2 linked regions of the Teredinibacter purpureus genome follow. The protein of the gene in region 2 interacts with the protein of the main gene of each other region in a pairwise test. Links are inferred from orthologs where the notes say so. Each region holds a gene or a part of one and is shown on either strand. Other genes may lie near its edges. The genes, in order: mrdA and H5647_RS06910.

The links.
Region 1: the proteins of H5647_RS06910 (region 2) and mrdA interact in binary tests that used the Escherichia coli proteins (3 or more experiments, as listed by UniProt). The link is inferred for Teredinibacter purpureus from one-to-one orthologs.

Annotation. Positions count from the first base shown.
Region 1 is NZ_CP060092.1:343,684-349,864, forward strand. The notes cover bases 2,108-5,094. They hold mrdA (penicillin-binding protein 2), read right to left. Parts: upstream 4,557-5,094; coding sequence 2,658-4,556; downstream 2,108-2,657. Other genes in these bases: rodA (rod shape-determining protein RodA), read right to left, coding at 2,108-2,661; rlmH (23S rRNA (pseudouridine(1915)-N(3))-methyltransferase RlmH), read right to left, coding at 4,612-5,055. Outside these bases: H5647_RS01325 (septal ring lytic transglycosylase RlpA family protein), read right to left, coding at 1-282; mltB (lytic murein transglycosylase B), read right to left, coding at 453-1,475; more of rodA, read right to left, coding at 1,513-2,107; rsfS (ribosome silencing factor), read right to left, coding at 5,095-5,442; nadD (nicotinate-nucleotide adenylyltransferase), read right to left, coding at 5,493-6,152; H5647_RS01360 (glutamate-5-semialdehyde dehydrogenase), read right to left, coding at 6,145-6,181. UniProt on the Escherichia coli protein: Catalyzes cross-linking of the peptidoglycan cell wall. Responsible for the determination of the rod shape of the cell. Is probably required for lateral peptidoglycan synthesis and maintenance of the correct diameter during lateral and centripetal growth.
Region 2 is NZ_CP060092.1:1,547,838-1,554,176, forward strand. The notes cover bases 1,087-4,231. They hold H5647_RS06910 (penicillin-binding protein 1A), read right to left. Parts: upstream 3,880-4,231; coding sequence 1,294-3,879; downstream 1,087-1,293. Other genes in these bases: rpmE (50S ribosomal protein L31), read right to left, coding at 1,087-1,110; H5647_RS06915 (pilus assembly protein PilM), read left to right, coding at 4,034-4,231. Outside these bases: H5647_RS06900 (primosomal protein N'), read right to left, coding at 1-783; more of rpmE, read right to left, coding at 898-1,086; more of H5647_RS06915, read left to right, coding at 4,232-5,101; H5647_RS06920 (PilN domain-containing protein), read left to right, coding at 5,103-5,666; H5647_RS06925 (type IV pilus inner membrane component PilO), read left to right, coding at 5,668-6,303; H5647_RS06930 (pilus assembly protein PilP), read left to right, coding at 6,306-6,339. UniProt on the Escherichia coli protein: Cell wall formation. Synthesis of cross-linked peptidoglycan from the lipid intermediates.

The sequences.
Region 1 (6,181 bases), 1.2 Mb from region 2 along the record:
ACGCACATAACTGGGAATAGGCAATGTTTTATGCGCGGCGGTCATGCCGTACATATTATAGATTTCGCCGTTTGAGGTGGTATGCCCATGAAACTTCCGGCCATACCATGACGCTATACCCTGTGATTTATACCCTTCAGGCGAAGGAAGCAGCGTATACGTTTTACCTCTCACCGTATAAGGGTTTTTATTCCCCGCAATGGTGCGCGGTTCTTCACGCGGCACCGCATCGGGAATATGATCGACGCTCATAGATTCCCTAGGGCCGGCATCTTGCTTCATTGTATAAACGCTGGGCGCTTCGCAAGCCACCAAAAACAATAAAGTACAGAACCCGCACGGGAGATTTAGTGTAAGCAGTTTTTTCATAAATAGCGGCTTTCAATCAATAGCGATTAACCGGTGACTAGCTCGTGGCCACTACCGTTCTCGTTTTAACGTTCAACCCAGTCTCAATGCAGCTGACGCTCATAGGTATACCGTAACTCTTCACTTAACTGCCATACCGCCATTGCGTACATCTGGCTGCGGTTATAGCGCGTAATGACGTAAAAGTTATCAAACCCTAACCAAAATTCTTTACCGTGCTGCCCCTCGTACAATAACGGCACGACTTTTTCGTTACCGCTAAGCTGCGTATTCACCGGCGAAAAACCCATCGCTATTACCTCGTCCAGAGACAAATGAGGCCGGACGCGCTCGTTCAAGGCCGATTTATCGTAATCAGCATTAATTCGCGCTCGGCTGAAAACAATTTCACCTTTTTTCCAACGGTGTTCTTTAAAGTAGTTGGCAACGCTACCGATAGCGTCCACAGGGTTCTGCCAGATATCCGCTGTGCCATCATTGTCGAAATCGATGGCATAATGCCGGTAACTACTGGGTATAAACTGACCGTAACCCATAGCGCCAGCATACGACCCCTTTAAGCTTAGCGGGTCTTGTTTTTGTTCACGTGCGAGCAAGAAAAAATGCTCAAGCTCTTTCGAAAAGAATTTGGATCTTGGTTTATAGTCAAAACCTAACGTCGCCAACGCATCAAGCACACGGTATTTGCCCATATAACGACCGTAACGTGTTTCCACGCCAATTATCGCGACAATCACCTGCTCATCAACACCTAACGTTTCGGACGCTCGACGTAGAATTTCTTGGTTTTTGTTCCAAAACTCCACGCCCTGATCGATTCGCGTTTGGCCGAGGAAAATTTTACGGTAGTCTTTCCACGGCTTAGTTTTTTCAGCAGGACGAGAAATAGCATCCAAAATAGACTGTTTTTTCTCCGCGGCTTTTAACCAACTGATAACATCTTCTTTTGCAAAACCGTGCTCTTCAACCATTTTTTGAATAAACGCAGGCGCTTTTTCATGTGAGGAGTAATCCGCACGTGCGGCAAAACTGATGACGCAAATAGCGCACACCCCTAAAGAAAAAGCGACACGATACAACTTCAACACAGGAGAGGAAAAAACCATAAACACTTCATCATTCGTTATTCAGCAGTAAAAAGAATTAGCTAACGCGTTTTTTTTCCGTCGCAATAGCCATAAGCAAACCAAAACCGGTCATCAAGGTTACAATCGAGGTTCCACCAAGACTCACCAAAGGCAACGGTACACCCACCACGGGGAGCATGCCACCTACCATACCAATATTTACAAACACGTACACAAAAAATGTCAGCGTAATACTTCCCGCCAATAGGCGGCCAAACATATTCTGGGACTGTATCGCAATAATTAACCCTCGCGCTATCACAAGTAAATATAAGCTAATTAAAAACAATACGCCTATCAAACCAAACTCTTCAGCCATAACCGCAATAATAAAATCAGTATGGCTTTCTGGCAAAAAGTCTAATTGTGATTGAGTGCCGTTAAACAATCCTTTGCCATGTAAACCACCCGAACCTATTGCCGTTTTCGATTGAATAATATTCCAACCCGCGCCCAATTTATCGGCCTCTGGATCCAATAAGGTAAGAACACGCTGTTTTTGGTAATCTTTCATTACCCACGTCCACATGGGGTAAATACTTGCCCCCAATGCAAACAAGCTTCCCAAAATATAGCGCCACGGCAACCCAGCCAAGAACAAGACCAGAATGCCCGATGCCGAAATAAGAATAGCCGTGCCCAAATCGGGCTGACGAAAAATGAGAACCGCAGGCAAAACGATGAGCAGCAAGCTCGCCACAACATGCTTAAAGCTTGGCGGTAACGCACGCGACGAAAAATAAGCCGCGGTAGCAATGGGCACGGCGAGCTTCATTATTTCCGATGGTTGGAAGCGCATAAACCCCAAGCTTAGCCAGCGCTGTGCACCTTTAGCGCCTACCCCTACGACAAAAATCAAAAGCAGTAGAATAATACCCGCCGCGTAAAACCATGGGGACCAACGACGAATCATCTGTAGATCAAGCTGTGCCGTCACAAACATGGAACAATAAGCAACCACAAAAAATGCCAGCTGCCGACGCACCATACCTTCTTGCTGGCCGCTTGCGCTGTATAAAATGGTGAGGCCGAAAGCAGTCAACACTAAGAGCCCCAGCAATAACAACGGGTCGATATGAAGCCGGTACCAAACACTCTGCACGCGCGCAAAATGCTGAGTGGAATCGGGCAATCGTCGAACAAAATCTTGGTTAGCTCCTTTCATTGCTCTATCTGTCCCCGCTGCGAAAGCGTTTGTGCGGCACCAATGGGGTACTGGCGAAAAAATTCATCGAACAGCAGACGCGCGATAGGGGCTGCTGCACTGGAGCCATGCTCACCATTTTCGACAATTATCGCCGTTGCTATTTGAGGGTTATTAACGGGGGCAAAACCAATATACAGGGCGTGATCCCAGTTACGCTCGTCCAATTTCTCTGCATCGTACTCAGCATCTTGCGCAATACCCACTACCTGCGCGGTGCCGGTTTTACCGGCCATACGATATTGTGCACCCCATCCTATTCGACTTGCCGTACCCCGTGGGCTATGTACCACCCCTTCCATTGCCGACATTACGAAATCCCAATAATCTTCATCCACCTCGACAATATCTTCTACTGTCATTTCGGTTTCAACATCGCCAATTTTCTTCACTAAGCGTGGCTGAATATGAATACCACGCGAGGCTAACGTAGCCGTCATTACGGCCAATTGCAGCGGTGTAGCCAATACATCGCCCTGCCCAATACTCACATTTAAACTATCGCCAGGAAACCAATGCATACCGCGCGTTTTTTTCTTCCACTCTCTGGAAGGCCACAACCCTCGCCGCTCACTGGGTATCTTTAGGCCCGTGCGCTCCCCCAAACCGAATTGACTACCAAATGAATGCATTCGATCAACGCCCATATGAAACGCCATGCCATAAAAGAATGTGTCGCACGATTCGATAATCGCCTGACGTAAATTAACACTTCGACCATGTCCGCCTTTTTTCCAATCGCGATAGAAACGCTCGTCCGTTTCCAGTTGATAATAACCAGGGTCGTCAATATGCGTTTTAAAATCAATTACCTGATGGTGTAATGCACCAAGGCCCAGCATGGGTTTGATTGTTGAGCCCGGAGGGTATTGGCCTTGAATCGTGCGATTAAACAGTGGTAAATCACGCGATTCGTTCAACGCGCGATAATCGGTATGGCTAATACCATTCACAAATAGATTTGGATCGTAGCCCGGCGCACTGACCATGGCCAATATTCCGCCGTTCGTGACATCGATAGCGACTAAGGCACCACGCCTCCCATTCAAAGCAGAAGCTGCCGCCTGCTGAAGCCCTGAGTTTAAAAACAGCTGTAAATCTTGGCCTGGCACAGGGTCAACCGACTCGAGGTTTCTCAGTACACGACCATGCGCATTTGTCTCAATGTTTTCGCTACCCACTTCGCCCAACAAAATTTTTTCATAGGATTTTTCCAATCCAATTTTACCCAGGCTGTGCGTGCCACTATAAAGGCGATAAGTTTCTTCATCGAAAGAGCGTAACTCCCGCTCGTTTATGCGGCCAACATAGCCAACCGTGTGCGCAAATAATGTGCCTTTTGGGTAGGCACGCGTAAGCTGCGCTTCAATTTCTACGCCCGTTAACCGAAACTCATCCACTGCAATTTTGGAAATCTCGTCTTCTGTCAGCCGATACCGCAAAGGCACAGCCTCAAATGGACGACGTCGCTGACGCAACAATTTGTAAAAATTGTCTCGATCGCTCTCTTGAATACTGATTATTTTGCCCAGTTCTGCAATGGTAGCCTCTAGGTCTATCGTGTGCTCTTTAACAATTGAAAGCGAAAAGGTAGGACGATTATCGGCGAGCATTTCACCGTTAGTATCGTAAATTAAGCCACGATTGGGCGGGACGGGACGGACATGGATACGGTTACGATCAGATTGCGTAATATAGGCATCGTAATCAATCACTTGAAGCGTGTAGTAACGCGCGATTAGTGCGCCGAATAAAACCACGACAAGCAGAAAACTAATGGCGAGGCGAAACCCGAATACTCTTGCTTCGTAGTGATGATCTTTGAAGTGGTGCAGCTCTTTTCCTGCCCATATCATAAAATCGCGTGTCTACCTGTCTTGAATGATTAGATAGTGGATAGGCTGTAGTGCCTTATTTGTGGTACGGATGGTTTTGCAAAATAGTCCATGCGCGGTACAGCTGCTCCATTAACAACACCCTAACGAAAGGATGCGGTAGCGTTAACCCCGAGAGCGACCACTTTTCGTGCGCTCGCTGCAACACTTTTTGTGTTAACCCGTCTGGGCCACCAATAATGAGACACGGATTAACACCTTCCATTTGCCAGCTGGCCATCTTCTGCGAAAGCTTTTCAGTGCTTAAGCCTTTTCCCAGAACATCTAGCGCAATAATGCACTTTTGCCCAGGTAGATTTTCGATAGCGGCGAGTATTTGCTCAGCTTCGGCATCTTTAACGGTTTGCTTACGGGTATTTTTAGAACGATTTGCGAGCGGAAGTTCCACAAGATTCGGTTCCATTTCCCTCGGCATACGCTTTGCGTATTCGGAATAGCCCTGCTGGACCCAGCTGGGCATTTTACTTCCAACGCTGATTAAATGGATTTTCACCGACGATTATTCTGGCTGGTTTTGACGGGACGCAGGCTCTGTAGACCACAATTTTTCTAATTCGTAAAACGATCGCGTTTGCTCAAGCATCACGTGCACCACCATATCACCGAAGTCCACTAACACCCATTCTCCGCCGTCTAGACCTTCAACACCTATTGGCTGAAAGCCATTTTTCTTTGCGTCTTCAACAACATTGCTCGCCAACGATTTCACATGGCGGTTGGAGGTGCCGGTAGCAATCACGAAAGTGTCCATTACGTTACTTAGCTTTGAAACGTCTAGGCTTTCAATTTTTTGCCCTTTTAAGTCTTCGAGGGCGGTCTGTACGATGTCGGCTAATTCAGGTTGCATTCAAAATTCCAATAGTTTGTGCTCAATAAGTTGAGCGGTAGGGGACCCGCTTAACGCGAATAAAGCCCCTGTTCGTTGATATAGTGACGCACGTTAGAGGGAATATAAGCCTCTTCGGCGCCAGTCAATATGGCGTTACGCAACTGCGTAGACGAAATATTGTTAGCGGTAGTGGGTATAAAACTTACCCCCCCACACGCACTTTGCGAGAGTTGCTCGGCCCTGAGTTCTCGCGATGCAAGCCATTGCGATACCGCTGGAGGAAGTTCTGTATAACCCGGCCTCTCCCATACGGCAAAATGAGTAAGAGATTCCAATTTCTGCCAATGGTACCAGCTTGGTAGCGTTTGCAAAGAATCCCAACCCATTAAAAAAATGAGGCTGATGATATCACCATACTCTCGACGATAGCGTTGTAGGGTATCTACAGTATAGGAAGGTTTATTTTGCTCAAGTTCCCATGGGTCGATGGCCAAACGTGGGTAGTCGGCAATTGCCAGCGTCAACATCGCCAGCCGCTGAGCAGGCGTAGCCATAAGCGGCCCTTTATGCGGCGGAATATGACAGGGAAGCAAAAATACTTTAGCCGCACCTAATTGCTGTGCGGCTTCATCGGCAGCTTGCAAATGCCCCTTATGAACCGGGTCGAAACTACCGCCAAACACCACCAGTGGCCCAGATGAACCTAAAGCTAAGCCTGCATCAGGCAAGAATTTCTCCGTTGCCTAATACTATCCAC
Region 2 (6,339 bases):
TTGTAGGACGCGCGCAACGACTTGAAGGTAGATTTCGGTTTTCCCGCTTCCAGTGGCGCCTTCGAGTAGGTATGTATTGAATTGGTGGTAACGGAGGTGATCGATGGCCGCTTGCTGTTCATCGGTTAGTGACAATGGCGCTTCTTTGAGTAGTGTGTCAGTGCTACTGGTGATTTTGGGGGGCACGTCTGTGGCACATTTTTTTTCCAGCAACCCTTTTTTTTGCATGCTAGCAAGCACGCTATTACTGAAACCGAGGCCGGAGGCTTTATCCTGTGTAAGCTGGTTGTGCTGTAGAAGGTGTTGAAATATTTGTTGTTGTTTTTTTGCGCGCTTTAGTGCGTCGTGCGGCAGGCCTTTTGCCTCGATGGTTAATGCCCAAACTGTGGCCTCGGCTTGTTCTGCTTTGCCCTGGCGCAATCGCTGGGGAAGAGCGGCGTGAAGTGTTTCGCCAAAAGGGTGCTGATAATAATTTGAGGCCCATCCGCAAAGTTTTAGAAGCTCTGCAGGGATGATAGGTTGTGCGTCTAGAATGGCGTTCGCTGGCTTAATCCTGCTTGGGTCAATCGTCGGGGTTTGGTGGCAAGAAACGATAACGCCAACGAGTGTTTGTGAGCGAAAGCTTACTTCTGTGCGACGGCCGATGAGGTCGGATTCTTCGCCCGGTTTTATCGGTATGGGGGATAGATAGTCGAATAGTCGTCGTAACGGGACAGGCAGCGCGACGGCCAAATACCAAGCGTTAGGCGGGTGAGGTGGATTGAAGTCCGAGTTAGGTGTCATTGTGGAATTCTACACTAGAGGAGTGTCTTGCTGGTGGTTGCTTGGGGTAGTTTTTCAGGCAAAAAAATACCCGCGAAAAAGCGGGTATTTTGGATGTTTTGTAAGTTTGGAGGCTTATTTTTTTGCGCTGCGAGCAAATCGCTTGTTGAAGCGATCGATGCGGCCGCCACTGTCCAACACTTTTTGTTTGCCGGTGTAGAACGGGTGGCATTCAGAACACACGTCGATGTGAATCTCTTTTGCTAATGTGGAGCGTGTCTTAATGCTATTGCCGCAGCTACAGGTAGCGATCATTTCGCCGTAATTGGGTTGAATATCGTTTTGCATGGTATTGCCTCTATGTGCCAATTTGGCTTTTCTGGGTTCCGCCACCTGATCTATTGCCAAGCACCGAACCGCGTTTATGAGAGCCCAGAGGTCGAAGCGCTTCGTGCTTGGCCGGATTTGGGAGGGCGCATACTAGCAGAATAAAGCATCAAAGCAAATGCTTGGTCGCTGTCAGCAGGCGGTTTAAAAAAGCTCCTCGGTTAAACGTTCTTCATTTTCGTAAGGGTTAAAAAGTGGGGATGTGTCCTCTTTTTCAGGGGGTACATTTTCAACCCGAAAGTATTCAAATTCGGCGTCGGGGTCGCCGGTGTGGGCTCGTTCGCCAGTTTCAGGGTCAATTTTAATGCTGATAATGCCTTCTGGCTGAACGCGGGTTTTTTCCTGTGTCCCGTCAAGGGCCGTTCGCATAAAGTCAATCCATATGGGTAGAGCGGCTTTGCCGCCGAATTCGCGCTGCCCAATAGGGGTGTTTTGATCAAACCCGAGCCACGTTGTAGCGACTATGTCACTGTTATAGCCAGAAAACCAAGTATCGACGGGGCCGTTAGTGGTGCCTGTTTTGCCCGCAAGATCATTTCGGCCGAGCACTTTTGCTCGAACGCCTGTGCCTCGCTGAATAACGTCCCGAAGCATGGAGTTGATGATGTAGGCTACTCGTTCATCAAGTACTCTCTGCGCTCGCGGAAAGTCCTTTGGGCTTAAAAGGCCAAGAAGGCGTTTTAGCTCGAAAGGTATTTCAAACGGGTCGTCACTTAAATAGGGGTATTCCTCGTCTGGGTCGAACGGAGTGCTAGAGAAAGTTTCGCCTGTATCACAGTCGGAGCAAACAGTTAACGGAAGCGCCTCATATACGGTGTTGCCGGTATTATCCAGTATCTGTTCTATCAGATAGGGTTGAACTTGATACCCGCCGTTGGCAAACACGGCATAACCGGTTGCAACGTCTAGGGGCGTTAGTCCGTGGCTGCCCAGTGCAAGTGATAGGTCGCGCGGGAGTTCATCCTCAGTAAAGCCAAATCGATGCATTCCTCGTATGGTGTTGCCAATGCCTACTTCGCGTAGAACGCGAATAGAGACAAGGTTACGTGAGCGATAGAGTGCCTCTCTCAATCGTGTGGGGCCATCAAATTTCCCGCTAGAATTTTTGGGTCGCCATGTGCTTTCGAGTGCTGCGTCATCAAAGACTATAGGGGTATCCATTATGATAGAGGCTGCTGTCATCCCGTTTTCGAGAGCGGCATTATAGATAAAAGGCTTAAAATTGGAGCCGGGTTGTCGTTTGGCTTGTGTGGCACGATTAAAGTGGCTTTGGTTGAAGTCAAACCCGCCGACAAGCGATAAAATAGCGCCATTTTGGGGGGCCAGTGCGATTAGCGCAGCTTGAGCATTCGGAACTTGGCTTAGGCTGTAGCCTTTTTCTGTATTGCCCGATAATCGAATTACGTCGCCTAGGCTTACCACATCTGCGGCACTTTTGGGGGATGGGCCTAGACGGCTTTCCGAGACATAAGCTTTGGCGTTGGAGATCCCCTGATCCCAGTCAATTTTTGTGGTGCTGCCATCGGGCAAGATGGCGATAAAAGCGGTGTCTTCTATATAAGCCACGGCTGCGGGCGTTAAGTCACCGTAGGTGGGGAGACTTTTGAGTTTGTCCTGCCAGGCGTCGACTAGAGGTTGAAAATCTAAAGGTTGTGTTGTGGGTTCGGGCTCGACGTCGATTTCTGATTCTGATGCGTTTAGGAGGGGAGCGTTCGCGGCTTCGTCACCCGGCATATTCGGTAGTAGCGTCAGAGATTGTTCTGGCCCACGGTAACCATGCCGTAAATCGTATGTTAATAGTCCGTTTACGATGGCGAGATTAGCGCTCTCTTGCATTGAGCTGTTGATCGTTGTAAAAACTTTGTAGCCGTCGGTGTAAGCTTCAAGGCCAAATAGCTCGATTGCTTTGGCGCGAGCCATTTCAGCAATATATGGTGCTTGAACATCGAGATTACTATTGTGGTAGCTGGCACTTACAGGCTCGGCAATGGCGAGTGAGTAGTTGTTTTGTTCTATTTTGCCGAGGGACAGCATGCGCCCTAATATCCAGTCTCGCCTCAGAAGCGCGCGCGAGGGGTTGGCAATGGGGTTCATGGTGGACGGGCCTTTTGGCAAACCTGCCAGCATAGCAATTTGAGCTAGACTTAGTTGGTCGAGCGGTTTGCCGTAGTAAACTTGGCTCGCGGCGTTGATACCGTAGGCGCGATTGCCAAGGAAGATAATGTTGACGTAAAGCTCTAGAATCTCTTCTTTGCTTAATTCTTGCTCTATGCGCAGCGCCAGCAAAATTTCATTAAATTTTCGTGCAAAGGTCTTGCGGCGGGAAAGGTAATAATTACGCGCGACTTGCATAGTGATGGTGCTGCCGCCAGAGGCTCTACGGCCTGTCAGAACAAGCTGGCTTGCGGCCCGCATGAGGCCTTTTAGCGACACGCCATTGTGCTCGAAGAAATCGTCATCTTCAGCGGCAAGCAATGCGTCCACATAGCTTTGTGGAATATTGTTGAATTTTATAGGTGTGCGCCGTTTCTCACCAAATTCAGCTAGAAGCTTGTGGTCGGCGGAATAAACGCGCAATGGCGTTTGTAGTTTCACGTCTCTCAGGCTGTCTACGGATGGTAGTTGAGGGCTGAGAATAAGGTACATACCGGATAAAACACATAAAGTGCCGCCGGTTCCTGCGAGTGTCAGCCAAAGGCTGACGATTAAAAAGCGTTTTTTGATAGTCATTTGAGTATTTTAAAACTGAATAAGGGGCCGGATCGCAATAGGTTTTGCCATTATAAGACCTTTTTCACACTTTACCTATGTAGTCACAGGTTGCAGCCTATACTTAAAGTGCTATAACATAAACATAACCTAAGTAGCGGATATAGATAGAAAAATGGGTATTCTCAGTTTATTCGAGCAGAAAAAGAAACCCGTACTCGGTCTGGACGTGAGTTCGACAACCGTTAAGTTGTTAGAGTTCAGTCGACAGGGTGATGGCTATCGGGTCGAGAATTATGCTGTTCGCGCATTGCCACCCAATGCTGTTGTTGAAAAAAACATCAACGATGTTGAAGTGGTCGCTCAAATTATCAAGGCCGTTGTTCAGTCATCGCGCACTAAATTGAAAGATGCCGCGGTTGCAGTGCCAGGGTCATCCGTTATCACAAAGGTTATCGAGATGCCGAGTGATATGAGCGATGAAGCCCTAGAAACACAGATATCACTCGAAGCTGACCAGTATATCCCCTATCCCCTTGAAGAGGTCGCCATTGATTTTGATGTGTTAGGTGTATCGGAAAAAAATCCAGATCAAATAGAGGTGCTGTTAGCCGCATGTAGACGTGAGAATGTCGATATGCGTGCAACGATGCTTGATTTAGCCGAATTGCAAGCAAAAGTCGTTGATGTGGAAGCTTACACAATGGAACGCGCGTTTTCTTTGGTTCAAGAACAGCTCGAAGATCAGGAAGAGCAAATCGTCGCCATTGTTGATATTGGTGCAACGATGACTACTTTGAGCGTACTCGTTGACGGAAAAACAATCTATACCCGTGAGCAGTTGTTTGGGGGCAAGCAATTAACTGAAGAGATCCAGCGCCGGTACGGTTTGTCAACAGAAGAGGCTGGGCTGGCGAAAAAACAAGGGGGGCTTCCTGATGATTATGAGCCCGAAGTTTTGGAGCCTTTTAAAGACGCTGTTGTTCAGCAGGTTACTCGTTCACTCCAGTTTTTCTTTTCGTCCAGCCAGTATAATGACGTGGATCATATCGTGCTCGCTGGCGGAGTGGCGTCCATGGAGGGGTTGGCTGGTTTGATAGAAGAAAAATTAGGTACCTCGGCTACGGTGGCAAATCCTTTTGCCAATATGTCCGTGTCCTCTAAGGTTAATGCCGCCGCGCTAACAAATGATGCGCCGTCATTAATGATCGCAACCGGATTGGCCCTGAGGAGCTTTGTCTAACATGGCTCAGATTAACTTATTGCCTTGGCGTGAAGAGCACCGCCGAGAGAAAAAGAAAGAATTTTTAACCCAGCTTGGGGGCGTATGCCTACTGGCAATTGGGGTAGCTTATCTTTGGGTTCAAGCCGTAGATGGCGCTATCGCGACTCAAAACACTCGAAATAGTATGTTGAATACCGAGATTGGGTTACTAGAAAAGCAAGTTAGTGAAATTAAAGACTTGAAGAAAAAACGTCGTGAACTGCTGGACCGAATGAAGGTTATCCAGGATCTGGAGGGTAAGCGGTCCATTATTGTTCATTATTTTGATGAGTTTGCAAAGTCAGTTCCCGATGGCGTTTACATCACCACATTGTCAAAGAATGGCAATATTATTTCCATTGATGGCGTTAGCGAGTCCACCAACCGTGTATCTACTTTTATGCGTCAGCTTGACGACTCGGAGTGGTTTGCTGATCCGAACTTAAAATCGGTTGTCGCGGCCCCTCAGCATGGGTCACAAGCCAGCACTTTTCAGATGCAGCTGAAAGTGGTGCTTCCAGACGACGACGCGAAGGAAGAATAAAATGGCCGACATGAATCAGCTTATAGAGCAATTGCAAGGTTTCGATATCAATGATGTCGATTGGGATCGGGTCGGTGTTTGGCCCGTAGCGGTGAGAGTTTTACTTTGTTTTTTTGCTGCGGCCGCAATTGTTGTTGCTGGGTATTTTCTTGTTGTCCAAGAAAAAAATCATGAGCTAGATATTGCTAAGAATAAAGAAGTACAGCTTAAAACCTCATTCGAAACCAAGGCGTTTGAAGCTGCAAACTTAGACCGATATCGACAGCAAATGCTAGAAATGAAAGAGTCTTTTGGTACTTTGGTTTCTAGGCTACCGACAGATACTGAGGTTCCAGGGTTGTTAGAAGACATTGACAATAAGGGCGTTGAAAGTCGATTGTCGATACAAAGTATCGCTTTGCAAAATGAAGTTTCTACGGAATTTTACATTGAGTTGCCGATTAAGATAAATGTTTCTGGCGGGTACCATGAGTTTGGGGCTTTTGTGAGTGGTGTTGCAGGCATGCCACGCATTGTGACGTTGCATAATTTTCGAATTAGCAAGCCTTCATCTTCAAGTGGAGCGGGCTTAACTAACAGTACTTTAACAATGGAGATTATTGCTAAAACGTACCGTTACAAATCTCAAGGTAGTTAGTTATGCAAAAAAACTTGTCTCGAATATTAACCGCGT